One region of the Paenisporosarcina sp. FSL H8-0542 genome, then DNA from elsewhere that is predicted to be linked to it. Evidence: riboswitches for the same ligand, from Rfam matches in the RefSeq annotation. Region 1 holds a riboswitch; the other holds the start of a gene.

Region 1 (3,529 bases):
TTTGTTACCAACTGCAAAACCGACACGCCATCCTGCCATATTGTAGGTTTTAGATAACGTATACATCTCAATTCCTATTTCCTTAGCTCCTTCAGCTTGTAGGAAACTTACCGGTTTATCGCCGTCAAATCCAATGGCTCCATAGGCGAAATCGTGTGATACAGCAATTCCATTTTCTTTTGCGAACTCGACGGTTTGGTTGAAGAATTCAAGATCTGCCGTTGCTCCAGTTGGATTATTTGGATAGTTAAGATACATGAGTTTTGCGCGTTCTTTCGTGTCTTGAGAAAGTATATTGTAATCAGGTAAAAAGTTGTTTTCGGCGACTAGTGGCAGTGTTTCATATTGAACGTCAGCCATGACGACTCCAGATAAATAATCCGGATAACCTGGGTCAGGCAGTAACATCAAATCTCCAGGATTCAGTACAGCAATCGGCAACTCCACAAGTCCAATTTTCGTTCCGAATAAAACCGCAACTTCTGTAGTTGGGTCAATCTCAACATTGTATTCTCTTTTATAAAAGTCTGCTGCAGCTTCCTTCAATTCGCCAATTCCACGAAATGGCGAATATTTATGTGTAAGGGGATCTTCTGCAGCTTCTTGCAAGGCTTTTACGATGTGTGGAGGTGTTGGTTGGTCAGGATTTCCTTGACCTAAATTGATCACATCGCGACCTTGTGCCACTGCAGCTCCTACTTTTTGAACAAGTGAAGCAAAGAATTGTGGTGGTAATTGTTGAAGCTTCTTAGAAAGTTCCATGGTTTTTCCTCATTTTCTGAAATAGTTGCAATCATCAGCCAAATCTTATAATCTTTTGTGTATCTTGTCTACAGGGGGTGTACCCATGAAAATCGCATGCATTCAGCTCGACGTAGCGTTTGCCGAGCCTGAAAAAAATTTTTCCAACGTTCAAAAGTACATAAAAAAGGTCGCAAGTGAGGGTGCAGAGCTCGTTGTATTACCTGAAATGTGGAATACTGCCTATGCATTAACGGAGTTAGAACATCTTGCAGACGTCGAAGGGCAACGAACAAAAGAATTTCTTTCCGAGCTGGCCCGTACATATCATGTCCATATCGTAGGAGGGTCGGTTTCTACGAAAAAAGGAGACAGCTTCTACAACACGATGTACATTTATTCGAATGAGGGGCAGTTGGTCTCCGAATATGATAAAGCGCATTTGTTCCGTCTCATGGATGAACATCTATACTTAAAAGCAGGAAATCAATCAAATGTATTTTCATTAGGTTCTATTCAAGCAGGAGGGGTCATATGTTATGACCTAAGGTTTCCTGAGTGGTTAAGGGCACATGCATTAGCCGGAGCGAAAGTGCTCTTCTTACCAGCACAATGGCCTGAAACTCGTATCGATCATTGGAGAATCTTGCTTCAAGCCCGTGCAATCGAAAATCAATGTTTTGTCATCGCGGTCAATCGAACTGGGAACGATCCGAACAATCAGTTCAATGGCCAATCCATGATCATTGCACCTTGGGGGAAAGTGTTATGGACTGGAGCTGATGATGAAGATTACGCAATCATTGATGTTGATTTTTCAGAAGTTGAAGAGGTACGTACTCGCATACCGGTATACGAGGATCGCAGACCTTTGCTATATAAACCTTTGTTTGAAAAATGAAAATAATTTTCAAAAAGTGTTTGACACGTGTATAAAAACATCGTAAGATTTACTTCAGCAACAAAACAACCAAACAACTACATATGGAAATTTATCAAGAGAGACCGAGGGATAGGCCCTATGACGTCCGGCAACCCCCAGCACGAGCTGGGAAGGTGCCAATTCCTACAGAATGATTTCATTCTGAAAGATAACCCAAAATCCATTTTTCGGTGCCTCTTTCATGATGAAAGGGGCATTTTTTATTTGGCAAAAAGGAGCTTGTGATGATAAAAATTAATGATTTATCTAAAGAGTACATAACGAAAAAAGGAACGGTTATAGGTGTTGATCGCGTAAATCTCACCGTCAATGAAGGGGAAGTGTTCGGTATTGTCGGATACTCAGGTGCAGGCAAAAGCTCATTATTACGGTGCATCAATCTGCTGGAACGACCAACAAGCGGACAAATTGAAGTGAATGGACTGGACCTCACAAAATTAAAAGGAGAAAAATTACGTAAAGCCCGCTTGAAAATCGGCATGATCTTTCAACACTTTTACTTGATCAGTCAAAAAACAGTTGCTCAGAATATTTCCTTCGCATTAAAGGCAGCTAATACACAAAGTGAAAAAATGGAGACCCGCGTTTTGGAGTTGCTAGAAATGGTTGGTTTGACAGATAAGAAAGATGTTTATCCGGCCCAATTAAGCGGTGGACAGAAGCAGCGTGTCGGAATTGCTCGTGCACTGGCAAACAATCCTTCCGTCCTGCTGTGTGACGAAGCAACTTCAGCGCTTGATCCGAATACGACCTTATCTATTCTGCGCTTGCTCAAAAAAATCAATCGCGAATTGAACATCACCATTGTGTTGATCACACACGAAATGAATGTGGTAAAAGAAATATGTGATCGCATGGCCGTCATGCAAGATGGACGGGTGGTTGAAGAGGGAACGGTTTACGATATTTTCTCCAATCCGAAAGCAGAATTGACGAAAGAGTTCATCAGTAGCGTCGTATCATTCGAAGTACCTCAATCCATTTTGGATCAAGTCACTGGACGTATTGTGAAAGTGCTATTTAAAGGCAATGTGGCGGGAGAAGGTGTCATCTCGGATATGATTCAGAATTTTGATGTACGAGGTAATTTCTTGCATGGCGCGATTGAATACATTCAGGAAATACCACTCGGCTTGTTTTTGATGGAAATTCAAGGACAACCAGAAAATATAACAAGAGCTATCACGTATATGGAAGGACGAGGGGCGCAAGTGGAGGTGGTACGTAATGGGAATTGATATAACGCATGTAATTGAAATGTGGCCAGACATCCTGAACGCATTCGGGCAATCGATGTATATGATTGGGGTTTCATTAACAGTCGCAATCATTATTGGCTTACCGTTGGGGATTGTGCTTTTTGTTACAGACCGAGGTTTATTTTTAGAAAATCGATTTGTTAAAGGAACACTCGGTTTTATCGTCAATATGGTGCGTTCCATTCCATTTATCATTTTGTTGGTAGCTCTTATCCCTTTAACCAAATTACTGGTAGACTCAACGATTGGCCCAGCAGCTGCAAGTGTATCATTGTCAGTTGCTGCAATTCCTTTCTTCGCTAGAATTGTGGAAACGTCTCTTCGTGAAATTGATAAAGGGGTGATCGAAGCAGCCATTGCAGTTGGCGCGACACCTTGGATGATCATCAGGGATGTATTATTGCCTGAAGCAAAAACCAGCATCGTGCAGGGCATTACGATGACAATCATTAGTTTAGTAGCATACTCCGCCATGGCGGGTGTGGTTGGAGGCGGCGGTATTGGAGACTTAGCCATTCGCTTCGGATATTACCGTTACGATGAAACAATCATGATGGTGACAGTTGTCATTTTAATTGTTCTTGTT
Region 2 (3,529 bases), 630 kb from region 1:
ATTAACCCGCTCCACCAGCCCGGTGATTCCTTTGATCCAACGGCATATTGATTGCCAGTTAACGCATGACAAACCAAAACAACTGGTGCTTCTGAAGGACCAAGAGTTTCATATGAAAGTTCAACATGCTCAAGCCATTCTCCAGACTCTAGTTGAAAATTCCCGATTGTCACACTTCCTGTTGCCATTAAATTCACCTCCACATTAAACCGTTACGACGGTGGCATGTTCTATTGCTTTCCCCAAATCGGCTACCAGGTCTTTCACAGATTCCAATCCTACTGATAGACGAATCAACTCTTCCGTTACACCCGATTGCTTCAACTCTTCACTGCTTAACTGTTGATGGGTTGTTGAAGCAGGATGGATAATGAGCGATTTTGCATCCCCTACATTAGCCACATGCGACCAGATTTGGACATGGTCGATAAGTTTTCGTCCTGCTTTCCGACCTCCTTTAATGCCAAAATTCACAATCGAGCCGTATCCATTCTTTAAGTACTTGTTTGCCAATTGATGAGATGGATGAGATTCGAAACCATTGAAACTTACCCATTCTACTGCCGGATGATTTGCTAAGTATTGTGCGACTGCAATTGCATTTTCATTATGTTTCGGTACGCGGAGATGCAATGTTTCAAGACCTTGCAAAAAAGCGAATGCATTATCCGGGCTTAGGCATGGACCGAAGTCACGCAGTAGCTGGACCCGCAGTTTAATCGCGAAAGCCACTTGGGGGACATCAATCCCGTAACGAAGGCCATGGTAGCTCGTATCCGGTTCCGTAAAGCCAGGAAACTTCTCGCTGTTCCAATCAAACTTACCTGCATCCACAACGACACCGCCGATTGACGTACCGTGTCCCCCAATCCATTTCGTAGCTGAATGAACGACTACATCCGCACCGAATTCGATAGGGTTGCTTCCGTATGGCGTTGCAAACGTATTATCGATAATCAACGGAATTCCGTTCTCGTGTGCAATGTCAGCTACAGCTTCTACGTCCAAAACATGAAGGCTTGGGTTTCCGATGATTTCCCCGAAAATGGCTTTCGTTTTATCGGTAATGGCCCCGCGGAAATTCTCAGGATCGGTGGAATCTACAAACTTCACCGTGATTCCATACCGTGGAAGTGTATTGGCAAATAGATTGTAGGTCCCACCATACAAATTGCCAGCAGCGACGATTTCATCACCGGCTCCTGCTACATTCAGAATGGAGAAGGCTATCGCAGCCATGCCACTCGATAGGGCTACCGCTGCTGTGCCACCTTCCAATAACGCGATTCGCTGTTCAAATACGTCCACAGTCGGGTTGCCGATGCGTGAATAAATGTGTCCAGTTTCCTGCAAGGCGAATAAGTTTTGGGCATGTTCCGTATCTCTGAAAACAAAAGAAGTTGTTTTGTGGATTGGCACTGCACGGGAACCCGTGATTGGGTCCGGCTGCTGACCTCCGTGTAAAAGTAGAGTTTCCGGTTGAAGATTTGTCATTGTTTTCCCTCCTGGATTGTGTTTTAGATGGAAGTGTGGAGGCGAAAGAGGAGTTTTATGAACAGAAAAAAGCCCCGTCTTCGCTTAAGAAGAGGGGCTCACAAGTGCGTGATCCTCCTCTTATCTTTCAGATCTCCACTAAAGAAATCTGTAGGAATTAGCACCTTTGCAAGTTAATCACTTGCCGGTTGCCGGGCATCGCAGGGCCTAGTCCCTCCGCCACTCTAGATAAGAGTATTTGATTTAGTTTTCCATCTTGAGAATCAGTATATGTTTAATATCCATAAATAGTCAAGAATTATTTATATAATTTTTTGAAACTTCTGCCAACACTCAAACGTTTAAAGAGTTAGTGAAAAAAAGGGGTTGGGAATATGAATCTTGCATTATGGGTGCTAATCACCTTACTATCAGGTTATTTAATTGGCTGTCTCCATGGTTCAAATGTGGCGCAACGGCTTTCTGGGGTGAATGTAAAGGAACAGGGAGTAAAGAATGCGGGGGCATCCAATGCCACTATTGTATTAGGCTGGAAATACGGGGCACTCGTTGCATTTGTTGATATTGGTAAAGGAATACTTGCAATCGTCCTTTTGCGTCTTATATTCGAATCTACTGATCTTTCCTTGGAGTATCAATGGGTCCTATTATTTCTTGTGGGGGCATCTGTCGTAATAGGTCACAATTATCCATTTCAGATGCATTTTGATGGTGGTAAAGGAACGGCATCTGTTATTGGAGTGATGTTAGTACTGGATTGGAGAATCGGATTGGTTGGACTTATCTTGCTGATTGTCGTTTCATTGGTGACAGATTACTTATTAATCGGTGTACTGTTCTTATATATTACATATATCATTTTAGCCTTTTTGATTACAGAAAGTACTATGCCAATTGTCATAACCACCGCACTCTTCTTACTTGCGTTATGGAAGCATCGCGAGAATATACACCGTTTGAGATCCGGGATGGAACCACGAGTTTCTTCGGTTATCAAAAAGAAAAAAGTGACTCACTCCAATTAATTGGGGAATCCATTTTTTATTCCGAATTTACTAAAAAGTCGTTAAAATTTCATTCGGCCAGAACAATCATTATTCCGTGAACCGAATGAAAGTGCTAAACTGAGGTAAGGGGTAAAGACTACTGGCCCGCATCATGTCGGTCAATATCTGCCCGACTCCGAACCAACTTTTCTAAGGGAGATGAAACCATGCAAGAAACATTAATCGAACGCCTTGTACGTTATGCCAAAATTGATACACAATCAGATGCTGAAAGCACCACTTGTCCATCTACACCAGGTCAGTGGGACTTATTGCACGAACTAGAAAAAGAATTGGCTTCAATCGGAATGGAAGACATTTCACTTGATGACAATGGTTATTTATTTGCCACTTTGCCTGCAAATTCAGAACGTGAATTGCCAACAATCGGCTTTTTAGCTCACGTCGACACAGCAACTGATTATACAGGTAAGAATGTAAACCCTCAGCGTATCGATTGCTATGAAGGTGGCGACATCCGATTAAACGAAGAAACCGTTATGTCTCCTGACGATTTCCCAGAGCTTAATAATTATATCGGGCACACTTTAATAACAACAGATGGCACGACTTTACTAGGTGCCGACAACAAAGCAGGAATTGCTGAAATTATGACAGCTATGGAGTTTCTAATTAATAATCCAGACATTAAACACGGCAAACTTCGTGTTGCCTTTACTCCAGACGAAGAAATTGGGCGTGGGCCACATAAATTTGATGTTGAAAAATTTGATGCCAAGTATGCTTATACAATGGATGGCGGACCTCTTGGAGAACTTCAATTTGAAAGTTTCAATGCAGCTGGTGCTAAAGTTATCACACGTGGGACAAGCGTTCATCCAGGTTCAGCTAAAAACAAAATGGTCAACGCTCTGACCATCGCCATGAAGTTCCAATCTTATATGCCTGCAGATGAAGTGCCTGAGAAGACTGAAGGACATGAAGGATTCATCCACTTGATGAATTTCAACGGGCATGTAGAAGAAGCC

Evidence for each region. Region 1 has a riboswitch for S-adenosylmethionine ahead of MHH33_RS00550 (methionine ABC transporter ATP-binding protein). Riboswitches for the same ligand answer to the same signal wherever they lie in the genome.
Region 2: another riboswitch for S-adenosylmethionine. It lies ahead of MHH33_RS15580 (O-acetylhomoserine aminocarboxypropyltransferase/cysteine synthase family protein); the one in region 1 lies ahead of MHH33_RS00550 (methionine ABC transporter ATP-binding protein).

What each region holds. Positions count from the first base shown of each region.
Region 1 covers NZ_CP152050.1:105,499-109,027, forward strand. The annotation lists gene MHH33_RS00540 (pyridoxal phosphate-dependent aminotransferase) at 1-762, opposite strand, end outside; gene MHH33_RS00545 (carbon-nitrogen family hydrolase) at 848-1,642, shown strand; SAM riboswitch class I at 1,731-1,839, shown strand; gene MHH33_RS00550 (methionine ABC transporter ATP-binding protein) at 1,909-2,922, shown strand; gene MHH33_RS00555 (methionine ABC transporter permease) at 2,912-3,529, shown strand, end outside.
Region 2 covers NZ_CP152050.1:3,102,061-3,105,589, forward strand. The annotation lists gene MHH33_RS15575 (homoserine O-acetyltransferase) at 1-188, opposite strand, end outside; gene MHH33_RS15580 (O-acetylhomoserine aminocarboxypropyltransferase/cysteine synthase family protein) at 205-1,494, opposite strand; SAM riboswitch class I at 1,612-1,729, opposite strand; gene MHH33_RS15585 (glycerol-3-phosphate acyltransferase) at 1,869-2,519, shown strand; gene pepT (peptidase T) at 2,708-3,529, shown strand, end outside.